One region of the Gordonia jacobaea genome, then DNA from elsewhere that is predicted to be linked to it. Evidence: riboswitches for the same ligand, from Rfam matches in the RefSeq annotation. Region 1 holds a riboswitch; the other holds the start of a gene.
The links. A riboswitch is a leader RNA that binds a small molecule or an ion and turns the genes downstream of it on or off. The one in region 1 is predicted to bind thiamine pyrophosphate.
Positions count from the first base shown of each region.

Region 2: linked by a shared signal. The riboswitch ahead of thiC (phosphomethylpyrimidine synthase ThiC) and the one ahead of ACRVY7_RS11815 (3-oxoacyl-ACP reductase) in region 1 are both predicted to bind thiamine pyrophosphate.

Region 1 covers NZ_CBDRLS010000003.1:214,142-219,740, forward strand. Annotated here, with positions in the region: gene zapE (cell division protein ZapE) at 1-350, shown strand, start outside; gene ACRVY7_RS11800 (alpha/beta hydrolase) at 519-1,496, shown strand; gene ACRVY7_RS11805 (GNAT family N-acetyltransferase) at 1,556-2,140, opposite strand; gene ACRVY7_RS11810 (hypothetical protein) at 2,344-2,553, opposite strand; gene ACRVY7_RS11815 (3-oxoacyl-ACP reductase) at 2,577-3,350, opposite strand; TPP riboswitch at 3,344-3,440, opposite strand; tRNA gene ACRVY7_RS11820 (tRNA-Val) at 3,588-3,662, opposite strand; tRNA gene ACRVY7_RS11825 (tRNA-Cys) at 3,682-3,755, opposite strand; tRNA gene ACRVY7_RS11830 (tRNA-Gly) at 3,778-3,850, opposite strand; tRNA gene ACRVY7_RS11835 (tRNA-Val) at 4,085-4,156, shown strand; gene ACRVY7_RS11840 (Ada metal-binding domain-containing protein) at 4,242-4,502, opposite strand; gene ACRVY7_RS11845 (2OG-Fe(II) oxygenase) at 4,511-5,164, opposite strand; gene ACRVY7_RS11850 (DinB family protein) at 5,444-5,599, opposite strand, start outside.
Region 2 covers NZ_CBDRLS010000001.1:1,113,346-1,118,944, forward strand. Annotated here, with positions in the region: gene ACRVY7_RS05160 (GNAT family N-acetyltransferase) at 1-309, opposite strand, end outside; gene ACRVY7_RS05165 (ABC transporter permease) at 533-1,384, opposite strand; gene ACRVY7_RS05170 (ABC transporter permease) at 1,381-2,190, opposite strand; gene ACRVY7_RS05175 (ATP-binding cassette domain-containing protein) at 2,187-3,149, opposite strand; TPP riboswitch at 3,293-3,403, shown strand; gene thiC (phosphomethylpyrimidine synthase ThiC) at 3,397-5,097, shown strand; gene thiD (bifunctional hydroxymethylpyrimidine kinase/phosphomethylpyrimidine kinase) at 5,094-5,599, shown strand, end outside.

The DNA.
Region 1 (5,599 bases):
ACCTCGTCGCTCTCGTCGAGTCGACGCCCGGCGCGACCCTCGACGATTTCGACGCCCTCTGCGAGCACCTGAGTACGTTGCATCCGTCGAAGTACAAAGCGCTGGTCGACGGTGTGTCCCTTGTCGGTATCCGTGACGTGCATCCGGCCAAGGATCAATCGGTGGCGCTGCGCCTGGTCGTTCTCGCCGACCGGCTCTACGACGCCGACATCCCCGTGACGGTGTCGGGTGGGAAGCTCGACGAGATCTTCACCGACGAGATGCTTGCCGGCGGGTACCGCAAGAAGTATCTCCGTGCGACGTCGCGACTTCTCGCGCTGTCGCGGTCGTCGGAAACGGCGATCGGCTAGCACCGACTGTCAGCCGATTTCCAGTGTTCGAGTGTTCACTGAAGTCGGTCGTGCTTTACTTACTCCTCAGTAGTGTAGTCGGTGTCGGGGGACGGGAATCTGCGCTCATGAGCGGGGTGCGTCGGCGTCTCGTATGACTCGACCCTGGGGGTAATTGTGCGGATTGTGATGACGGCGGCTGCTGCGTTGGTCGCGGCACTCTTTGTGGGAGTGGCGATTTCGGCTCCGGCCTCTGCCGAACCCCTGGGCTCGACCGACGCGTCGCGCATTGAAGCGGTGAGCATGGCGAGCGCCACGCGCGCTCAGGTGACGACGTACTCCGCAGCGATGAAGAGGCGGATCACTGTCAGCGTGCTGTTGCCTCGGGATCGCTCGACGCCACGTCCGACTCTGTATCTTCTCGACGGGATCGACGGCGGTGTCTACACCAACTACACCGAGAGCGGCTGGACCTATCAGACAGACATCGAGAAGTTCATGGCCGACAAGCAGGTCAATGTGGTGCTCCCGATCGGAGGCACGGGCTCGTATTACACCGATTGGCGGTCGAACGACCCCATCCTCAAGAACAACCGGTGGGAGACATTCCTGACCAAAGAACTCCCGCCGCTGATCGCGAAGCGCTTCGACACCAACGGTGTGAACGCGATCGGTGGGCTGTCGATGGGCGCACTCGGCGCGATGTCGATCGCGGTTCGCAACCCCGAGATGTATGCGGGCGTCGCGGCATTCAGCGGGTGCCTCGATCAGGGGACGCCGGATTTCCGTCGCGCGACAGCGGCGACGGTACAGACGCGCGGCGGCAACCCGGACAACATGTGGGGACCGATCACCGACCCGCTGTGGACCGAACACGACCCCGCAGAACACATCGCAGCACTGCGCGGAAAGCCGATCTATGTCGCTGTGGGCGACGGACTTCCTGACCTCTCGCTGGGACTCGCTGGGATCGCTTCGCCGGTCGGTGGCGCACTCGAGCGTGCCGCGCTCGAGTGCACGACGGCATTCAAGCAGAAGGCCGATCAGGCGGGCGTGAAGATCACCTACAACTTCCGGCAGGGTCTGCACTCCTGGGGCTACTGGAACCAGGATCTGCACCGCGCATGGCCGACGATCGCGAAGGCGCTCGACGTTCCCGTGCGCTGAATCGATCCCGGCGCGCTGACTCGGTTCCGGCGCGCCGACTCGGTTCCGGAGCGCTCAGTCTAAAGGCGTCGGGTCAGGATGAAGTCGTGCTCGATGCTGCCGTTGAGGTCGAACGTCTTGACCCCGGCACGCTCGAATCCCATCTTCGTGTAAAAGCGTTGCGCGCGAACGTTTTCCTGGTTGACGCCGAGCCAGACGAGCACGCTGCCGCGATCACGGGCGGTCTCGATCGCGGCGCGCATCAGCAACTGTGCAGGCGGGTCGGTGCGACCGCGTGAGTGATGGTCGGGGAGTACGTACATCTTCGACAGCTCGGACGACGGTGTCTCGACGACCACCGCTGCGACGTCGGGGTCGGTCGGTGGCCGGTGGTGCACGAGCGAATAGCCCACCGTCGTGCCGTCGGATGTGCGTGCGATCAATACGTCACTCTCGTCGCTGGCGATGTAGGCAGCAAAGTTCGCTTCGGCCAGGTTGGTCGTAATGAACCCGGCGATGTCGTCGGGCGACGAGTGCGGCGGACAGGCCAGGGGGAAGGTTGCGGCAGCTACCTCGGCGACGACGCCTGCGAGTGAGGGGTCGACCACGACGTCGACGGCCACGGCACCGTGGGAATGCTGTTCGGGTGCGGCATCGCCGGCCATCTGGCTGGTCGGATGTGGTGGCACAGGCGGCGCTACTTCTTTCCGCAGGTGCAGTTGGCGCCGCACGAGCACTCGGGCCCGCAGGTGCAGTCGGGGTTGTCGCAGCCGGGTGTCATATCAGCAGTCATGCATACGATTCTACGACCGCGCCGAGGGCGTCGGAAGGCGATCGGCGGGCTCAGATGCACGACGAAGCTCCGGATTCACCCCAGTGAGAGTCGCCACGAGCCCGCGTAGATCTCGCGGAGTTCGGTCACCTCATATGGCATCGCGCCCTGGCCCTCGGTGGTGATGGCGTTGACGATGAGCATGCCGTCGGTGATCTCCCACTTGTACTGGTCCCCGTCGAATGCGGCCTCGCGACCTGATGAGTCGACGACGGTGAAGCTGCCCGGGCGGTAGTCGATGTTCATGCTCGCAGTATGCCTGCCGGTGTTCAGTCCTTGACGAGGCCGCCATCGACGACGAGGTTCTGTCCGGTGACCGCTCGCGACCACGGCGAGAGGAAAAACAGTGTGGCGTCGGCGAATTCCTCTGGTGTGGTGACCGACCGCAGGGGAGTGGACGCGGCGATGGCGTCGAAGATCTCAGGGGGTGTCGCTGCGCTCGCGTCTGTGGTGCGCAGGAGTCCGCCGGAGACCATGTTGACGGTGATGTTGTCCGGGCCGAGGTCGGCGGCCAGCGTGCGAGTCAGCGCCAGGAGTGCGGCCTTGGCGGCTGTGTAGTCGTGGTAGGGGACAACGGGATTCTGCACGAGGTTGGTGCCGATGTTGACGATGCGCCCCGTACCGGCTTCGCGCATGCCCGGAAGCGCCGCCTGTACGACTGTCAGTGCGCCGCCGACGATTCCGCGAAACTGCGCGTCGAGTTCTGCGGTGGTGATGGTGTCGGCGGTTGAGCGGGCGTCGCCGTTGAACGAATAGTCGGGCAGGGCGTTGTTCACCACCGCCGTGATAGGCGCGCCGAAATGGGTTGTCGCAGTGTCGATCATCGTCTGAACCGCGTCGGGGTCGGTCACGTCGGCTTCGACGGCGAGTGCTCGGTCGCCGAACTCTGCTGCCAGCGCAACTGCCGCGTCGGCGCTGCGTCGATAGTTGACGACCACACGCGCACCCTCACGCGCCGCGGCGCGTGCGAGCGTTGCGCCCAGTCCGCGGCCCGCGCCGGTGATCAGTATGACGTGCTCGGAAAGAGGCAGCGCTGCAGGCATTTTCGGACCATCCCTTCGCCAGTGCTAACTGGAGCAGGTTCTGCGGGTCTGATCTCAGCCGACCTTGTGTCGGCACCCCGTGTCAGTCTGGCAATCAGACCGCACTCGGGTTGCGAACGCAAGCACCGCTCGGAGTTGCGTGGGATCCTCGGGGGCATTTTTGTACCCGTGGATCCCAAACAACTGCGCCAAGGGGCCGGGGAACAAAAAGATCCCGCTGCGAACAGCGGGATCTGATGGTGCGCGATACTGGGATTGAACCAGTGACCTCTTCCGTGTCAGGGAAGCGCTCTCCCGCTGAGCTAATCGCGCGGGTATGAAATTGGTGGTTTGGAGGTGGCGACGGGAATCGAACCCGTGTACACGGCTTTGCAGGCCGTTGCCTCACCACTCGGCCACACCACCAGATGCGAGTCGACTCGCGCCGAGCGGATGACGGGATTCGAACCCGCGACCCTCACCTTGGCAAGGTGATGCGCTACCAGCTGCGCTACATCCGCATGCTTCGCGAGCAGATCTTGTGGACCATTTGTTGCTCGCGATGCGATGCAGAACATTATCCGACCGACACGCTTCTAACAAATCGCCTGGTCAGAGCCTCGGAAAGTGGGAAGTGTGCAGGCGGAGAGTGTCGCGATGGCACCACGACGCACCCTTGGGCCGCGATTTGGGTTCCCGGTGTCGATCCGTGTAGTCTTTGCCCTCGTGCACCGACGCCTTTGCGCGTCGCGCGCGGTCCCGTGGCTCAGTGGAAGAGCGTCCCGTTCACACCGGGAAGGTCGCTGGTTCGATCCCAGCCGGGACCACAAGAATGTCGCTGCTCGGTGGGTCGTCTCGACGCCGAGCATGGTTCCCGACAGGGTTCCCTGACCGGCAGTACCTGCGCCGTGATCACTGCGCGCTCTTCCAAGACCGGTATTTTTCGGGGAGGCACACCGCGCACGGCCGGTAACCTGCTGCGATCGCAATCACTTCGTCGCGGAAGAAGACGCGGTTGTTCACGTAGCCGCCCCGGGCTATCGTCCGCAGCGCCGAGGTGCAATCCAGCTCGCCGTAGATGCGGCTACGTCGGTGTCCGCCAAGGCTTCCCGGTGTCGAGCTCCTGTATGGCTTCCGATTCGCACCGAGAAGCACGTACGTCTTCTCCTGCACCTCCACACCTACGCGGCGTCGTGGAAGACCAAGGCGAGGGTGATGCGTTCGCCGGAGCGGACGGCCGAGACTCCGTGTCGGATCGGAGCTGCCGACCACCCGCGCTTCGACTCGACGGGACGGTCTCGGGTGGTGAACACGTAGCCATGACCCTGCGGCAGCAGGAACGCGGTTCCCCGTGACTGTGCACGTGGGCGTTGTTCGAGCAGCAGAAACTCCCCGCCGGTGTGGTCGACTCCGGGATTGCTGAGGTTGATGACCACCTGCAACGGAAACACGAGGTCGCCGTAGAGGTCCCGATGCAGCGCGTTCCAGTCCCGCTCGCCGTACTTCAACAGGATCGCCGTCGACTTCGTCTGGCCCGCTGCGTGGCACATCGCCAGCCATTCGTCGAGGGTGTCCGGCCAGATCGGGTCGCGGCCGAGCTTGGTCCACCAATCCCGAGCAATGGGCAGCAGTCGCGGATAGAGCGCCTGTTTCAGACGATCGACCGGCTCCGGGTAGGGAGTGTCCAGGTATTTGTACTGTCCCTCCCCGAAGCGGTGACGACCCATGTCGACCGTCGCGCGGAAGACGTCATCGGCGTCGTACAGCGCTCGGAGCTCGTCGACTTCGGGTGCGGTCAGTAGCCGGGGGAGAAGCGCACCGCCGTACTCGTTCACCTCGGCGGTGACGCTTCGCCAGTCGGCCGACTCGACACGCTCCGAGTACGCCTCCCCGGCTGTCGCCCTCGTGGAGCCGACGCTGCTGTGTGCGCCGGCGTCAGCCCCGCGACTTCCTTGCCTCTCCGCGGCTGTGGTCACGTGTCCTCCCAGGTCGACTATCAAGCGCGTCCAGCGCCCTCACCGGGTAGTCGCGACAGCGGGCTGAAACGTGAGATGAGATTTACACCAGCACGGTTCTCGGTGTTGCCGAGCACCTCGCCTGCGTGACAACCCCTTTCATGCTCCGATGGTCCCCGCGGCAGGCTCGTAGGGCGTGAAGAACTGATTCGCGGGCACGCCCTCGAGGGTCATCACCAGGGCGGGTACGGCCATGCCGTCGATCTGCTCTCGGATGATGTCGGCGTGGCCTGCATGGCGTGCGTACTCCTCGAT
Region 2 (5,599 bases), on a different contig from region 1:
GAGATAGTGCTTGGTGAAGGTGCACACCGGGCGTAGCCGGGCGCCCTGGCTTCTGGCGTAGGTGATCACGCTGCGCGTCAGGCCGGTACCGAGGCCGTGACCGGTGTACTCGTCGTAGAGCACCGTGTGGAGAACGGTCAGTGTTGTCTCGCCGTCGACCGTCTCGCTCGAGTATCCGAGAACACCCACCAGGTCACCGGCAACCCACAGCTCGAATCTGTCACGCGTCGGGTTGTGCACGACCTGCGCTATCTGCTGCAGGATCGACCGCGCCGACTGAGTCGGCCGTTGATGATTCTTCCGATGCATGGCTCGTCCATCCCCTCTTCAGGCTCGTTCGCAGCGTCTACACAGCTCACTGATTGCTGCGTCCGGTTCCCCTCCGGGCACGACGGTGTGTGATCGCAGTCACATCGTAACCTGCGGGAGCGTAGGTTCAAGGACTTTGAGTCGAGATCGCCGGTATCGAGACAGATCCATGGCAAACGTTCGTCTGCGGTTCACCCGCCTGTGACAGGGAGTCGACGGCTCGCTACGAGGCACCACGTTCGACGGCCCGTCGATAACCACGCATCGAAAGCACGCCGAAAACCACCGCAAATGCCGCCGCCCATCCGACGGTGAGGCAGAACGGAACCAGAATCGGGCCGCCCTCGGTCAACCCGGTCATGGTGTCGATCGCCGGACTCATCGGCTGATACCGCACGATGGGCTGCAGCCATCCCGGGTACTCGGAGATCGGCGCGAACCCCGTGTTGAAGAACAGCATCAGCAAGAACAGAACCCCGAGATGGTCGACGACGGACTTCTGCGCGACAGTCGCGATCGCGATGACCACGAAGACGAATCCGATACCGAAGACCACCGGCACCAGGACCGCGCCGATCCCGGCGAGCCACCCCTGGGTGAACCGAAATCCCATGAGCGCCGCGACCCCGAACAACACGACCGTGCCCAGCAACGTGCGGGCCATCTCTGCGAACACACGGCCGGCCAGGAAACTCGACCGCGGAATCGGCAGCGTCCACAGCCTCCCGAGAACCCCGGACTCACGCTCGGACACGAGGTAGATGCCCGTCATCAGCGTGCCGAACATCGCGCCGACCAACGCGACGAGCCCGGTGTAGCCATAGATGCTCTGACCGGCACCGATGGCGGTGGTGATCCGGCCGAGCACGAGCTGGAACATCGCGAGAAGGAAGGCGGGAAAGACGACTGCCTGAATGAGCACCCCGGGGTCGCGCGACCACGTCCGCAGCAGCGTCGACGCGAGCACCCGCGCCCCGACGCCCCACCCCACTGCCCTGCGATCCACTGCTCTGCGTTCCACTGCTCCGGCCGCGCCGCGCCCTTCTGCACCGCGCGGCGAGATGTCGACGCTCATCGCTGCTCCCCCTTTCGTGCGGCCAGCGCCAAGCACAGCGCTCCGACGGCCAACAGTCCGACGCTCCACCCGACGACAGGCCCGGTCTGGACGTCGGCACCGGTCGAGAGCGCGCGCATTGCCTCGGCGAACACCGACACGGGCTGATTGCGGACGACAGGCTCAATCCACCCGGGAAAAGCATTGGCAGGCACCAGGCCCGTCGAACACATCACGAGCAACAGCTGCGGAATCATCAGCATCTGCCCAACGCTCTCGGCGTGTGTGGCGGCGCTACCCAGAGCATCGGCCATCATGCTCAGTGCGAGCGCGAAAACGATTGCGAGCGCGAAGAACCCGATCGATTCGACGATGCTCCCGCGCAGCCTGAAGCCGAACACGCACGCATACAGCGACACCGATACAGCCGAGACACACATCCGCACAACAGCATTCGTCATGCGCGCAGCCCCTGGTGTCAGGCGAGAGATGGGCAGCGAACTCAGCCGCTCCCGCATACCGCCGGTCGCCTCTTCGCCCGCGATCTCACACGAAATGATGGCGACAAACATGGCGGCCTGCAGAATGACCAGCGGCACAACGTATTGCGCGTAGTCGACGCCACTGCGTTCAAAGCGAGAGTGCAGCGGCACGTAGAAGCAGGTGAAGAACACGATCGGCGAGCCGATCGCGAAGAAGAGCAACCCGGTGCGGATCGACGAGTCGAGACTCCTCCTGGTCAGCACAGCGTATGCCGTCGACCAACCGACCGACGTGCGTGGCGCCGCGCCCCGACGCACCGCCGTTCGCTCCGCGGAGATCGTCATGGCACGACTTCCTCACTGGCAGTGCGATTCTCGTCGGTCAACTGCAGGAACACCTCGTCGAGCGACGGCCGGCGAAGCGCGATGTCGAAGACGCCCACCCCTTCGGCGCGCAGCGTCGACGCGACGGCGACGACAGTGTCGAGTTCTCCCGGCGCCTCGACGACGAGGACCGGACGCGACTGCGCCGACGTCGCGGCGTCGAGGAATTCGTGGTCGGCCAGCGCGGTCCGCACCCGTGTCACATCGGCTGCGTCGAGCAGCGTGATCTCGCAGATCGCCGATCCCGCTTGATGTTTGAGCTGCTCGGGGGTTCCGCGAGCGACCACAGAGCCGTGATCGAGCATGACGATGTTGTCGGCGAGATTATCGGCCTCTTCGAGATACTGCGTCGTGAGCAGCACGGTGATGCCCTCGGTTCGTAGCGCCGCGATCGTTTCCCACACCGCGGCACGGCTACGCGGGTCGAGTCCGGTTGTCGGTTCGTCGAGGAACAGAACCCGCGGGCGCGTGACGAGTGCGCACGCGATGTCGACCCGGCGGCGCTGGCCACCCGACAACGCCGACACTCGACGATCGACGAACTCGCTCAGTCCGAACGCCTCCGCCACGTGTGCCACGGAGCCCTTCGCCTCGGCCGACGACAGGCCGGTGAGCCTGCCGAACATGACGAGGTTCTCTCGTGCGGACAGGGTGTTGTCCAGCGATGCGTATTGCCCTGTGAGAGAGATCAATTCGCGCACCCTCGCCGCGTCGTCGACGACGTCGTGTCCGGCGATGAGTGCACACCCGGCGGTCGGACGCTGCAGCGTCGCGAGGATCGAGACGGTCGTCGTCTTGCCGCTGCCGTTGGGACCCAACAGGCCGAGGACCTCTCCCTCGGAGATCTCGACGTCGATTCCGCGAAGCGCGTGCACCTCCCCGTAATCCTTCTGCAGACCTACGATCTCCACCAACGTCATCGCTGTTGCACCCTTCCGGATCGTCGCGAGCTCGAACAGCGCCCTGTATGTTGGTAAGGCAATCCTAAGTTAGGAACTCGCGTTGGGCTACCCCCGGTTTCGTGACGCAACAGCAGCAAGCCAGTAGAGTGAACTGCACACAACCGAATCAACGCGGGGGCTCTCACGTAACCGAGGGCTGAGATGGCGGCAGGCGGCCGCTGACCGCATGAACCTGTCCGGGTAATGCCGGCGTAGGGAGAATCTCATGGGCACACGTGTATCCGGCGGCAGCAATTCCGCGTACAAGGTCGACTCCGACATCCTGACAACCGGTCCGATCGAGGGCAGCACCAAGCATTACGCCGACGTCGACGGGTTACGGGTTCCGCAGCGACGCATCAACCTCACCAACGGCGAGCACCTCGATGTCTACGACACATCGGGGCCCTACACCGACTCCACCGCCGTGATCGACGTCGAGGCAGGCCTCGCCCGCACCCGCGACGAGTGGCACCGTCCCGACCCGGTCGACGGAGCGTCGACCCAACTCGCCTGGGCACGAGCAGGACTCGTCACCGACGAGATGCGCTTCATCGCCGCACGCGAGAACGTCGACGTCGAACTCGTACGCAGCGAGGTCGCTGCCGGACGCGCGGTGATCCCGGCCAACCATCGTCATCCCGAGTCCGAACCGATGATCATCGGCAAGGCGTTCGCGGTGAAAATCAATGCGAACATCGGCAATTCGGCGGTGACCAGTTCCATCGCGGAAGAGGTCGAGAAGATGGTCTGGGCGACGCGCTGGGGCGCCGACACGATCATGGATCTGTCCACCGGCGACGACATCCACCTCACCCGCGAGTGGATCATGCGCAATTCCCCCGTCCCGGTCGGGACTGTGCCGATCTACCAGGCACTGGAGAAGGTCAAGGGCGATCCAACCAAGCTGACGTGGGAAATGTACCGCGACACCGTGATCGAACAGGCCGAGCAGGGCGTCGACTACATGACGGTGCACGCGGGCGTGCTTTTGCGCTACGTACCGCTGACCGCTCGCCGGGTGACCGGAATCGTCTCGCGCGGTGGGTCGATCATGGCTGCGTGGTGCCTCGCCCACCACGAAGAGTCGTTCCTGTACACGCATTTCGACGAGCTGTGCGAGATCTTCGCGCGCTACGACATCACTTTTTCACTCGGCGACGGACTGCGTCCGGGCTCGATTGCCGACGCCAACGACGAGGCACAGTTCGCCGAACTGCGCACGCTCGGAGAGTTGACCCGCATCGCGAAATCCCATGGCGTGCAGGTGATGATCGAGGGTCCGGGTCATATCCCGATGCACAAGATCGTCGAGAACGTGCGCCTCGAAGAGGAGTTGTGCGAGGAGGCGCCGTTCTACACCCTCGGCCCGCTCGCCACCGATATCGCGCCCGCATACGACCACATCACCTCCGCGATCGGCGCGGCGATGATCGCGCAAGCCGGGACGGCCATGCTCTGCTATGTCACCCCGAAGGAGCACCTCGGGCTACCCGATCGCGACGACGTGAAAGTCGGTGTGATCACCTACAAGATCGCGGCCCACTCAGCCGATCTCGCCAAAGCCCACCCGCGAGCTCAGGAACGCGACGACGCTTTGAGCAAGGCGCGCTTCGAGTTTCGCTGGACAGACCAGTTCAACCTCGCACTCGACCCCGACACGGCACGCGAGTACCACGACGAGACCCTCCCCGCGGAACCCGCGAAGACGGCTCACTTCTGCTCGATGTGCGGCCCGAAGTTCTGCTCGATGCGTATCTCCGCCGACGTGCGGGCCTATGCAGAAGAGCACAATCTGGTGACGGCAGAAGACATCGACCGACGAATCGAGCAGGAGATGGCAGCGAAGTCCGCCGAGTTCGCCGACGCAGGCAACCGCGTCTACCTGCCGATCGATGCGACATCGGGAGCCGCAAGCAGATCATGACGACACCACTGTTGCCCACCACCGAACCGGGGGTCACACCTGTCCGGGTGATGACCATCGCGGGTTCGGACTCCGGCGGCGGCGCCGGAATCCAAGCAGATATGCGGACTTTCGCGTTGCTCGGACTACACGGACTCGTCGCGGTCACCGCGGTGACGGTCCAGAATTCGGTGGGCGTCAGCGGCTTTCAAGAGATCGATCCGGAGACGGTCGCGGCGCAGATCCGCAGTGTCGTGACCGACATCGGGACGAGTGCCGTCAAGACCGGCATGCTGGCGTCGGGACCGATCATCGACGCCCTCGTCGATACCTGCGTGGAACTCGGCATCGGGCGCGGCGGCGACACCCCGCTCGTCGTCGACCCGGTCTGTGCGTCGATGCACGGCGACCAATTGCTCGCCGACGAAGCACTGGATGTGTTGCGGCGCAGACTATTTCCTCTTGCCACGGTTGTCACACCGAATCTCGACGAAGTGCGACTGCTGACGGGCATCGAGGTCGT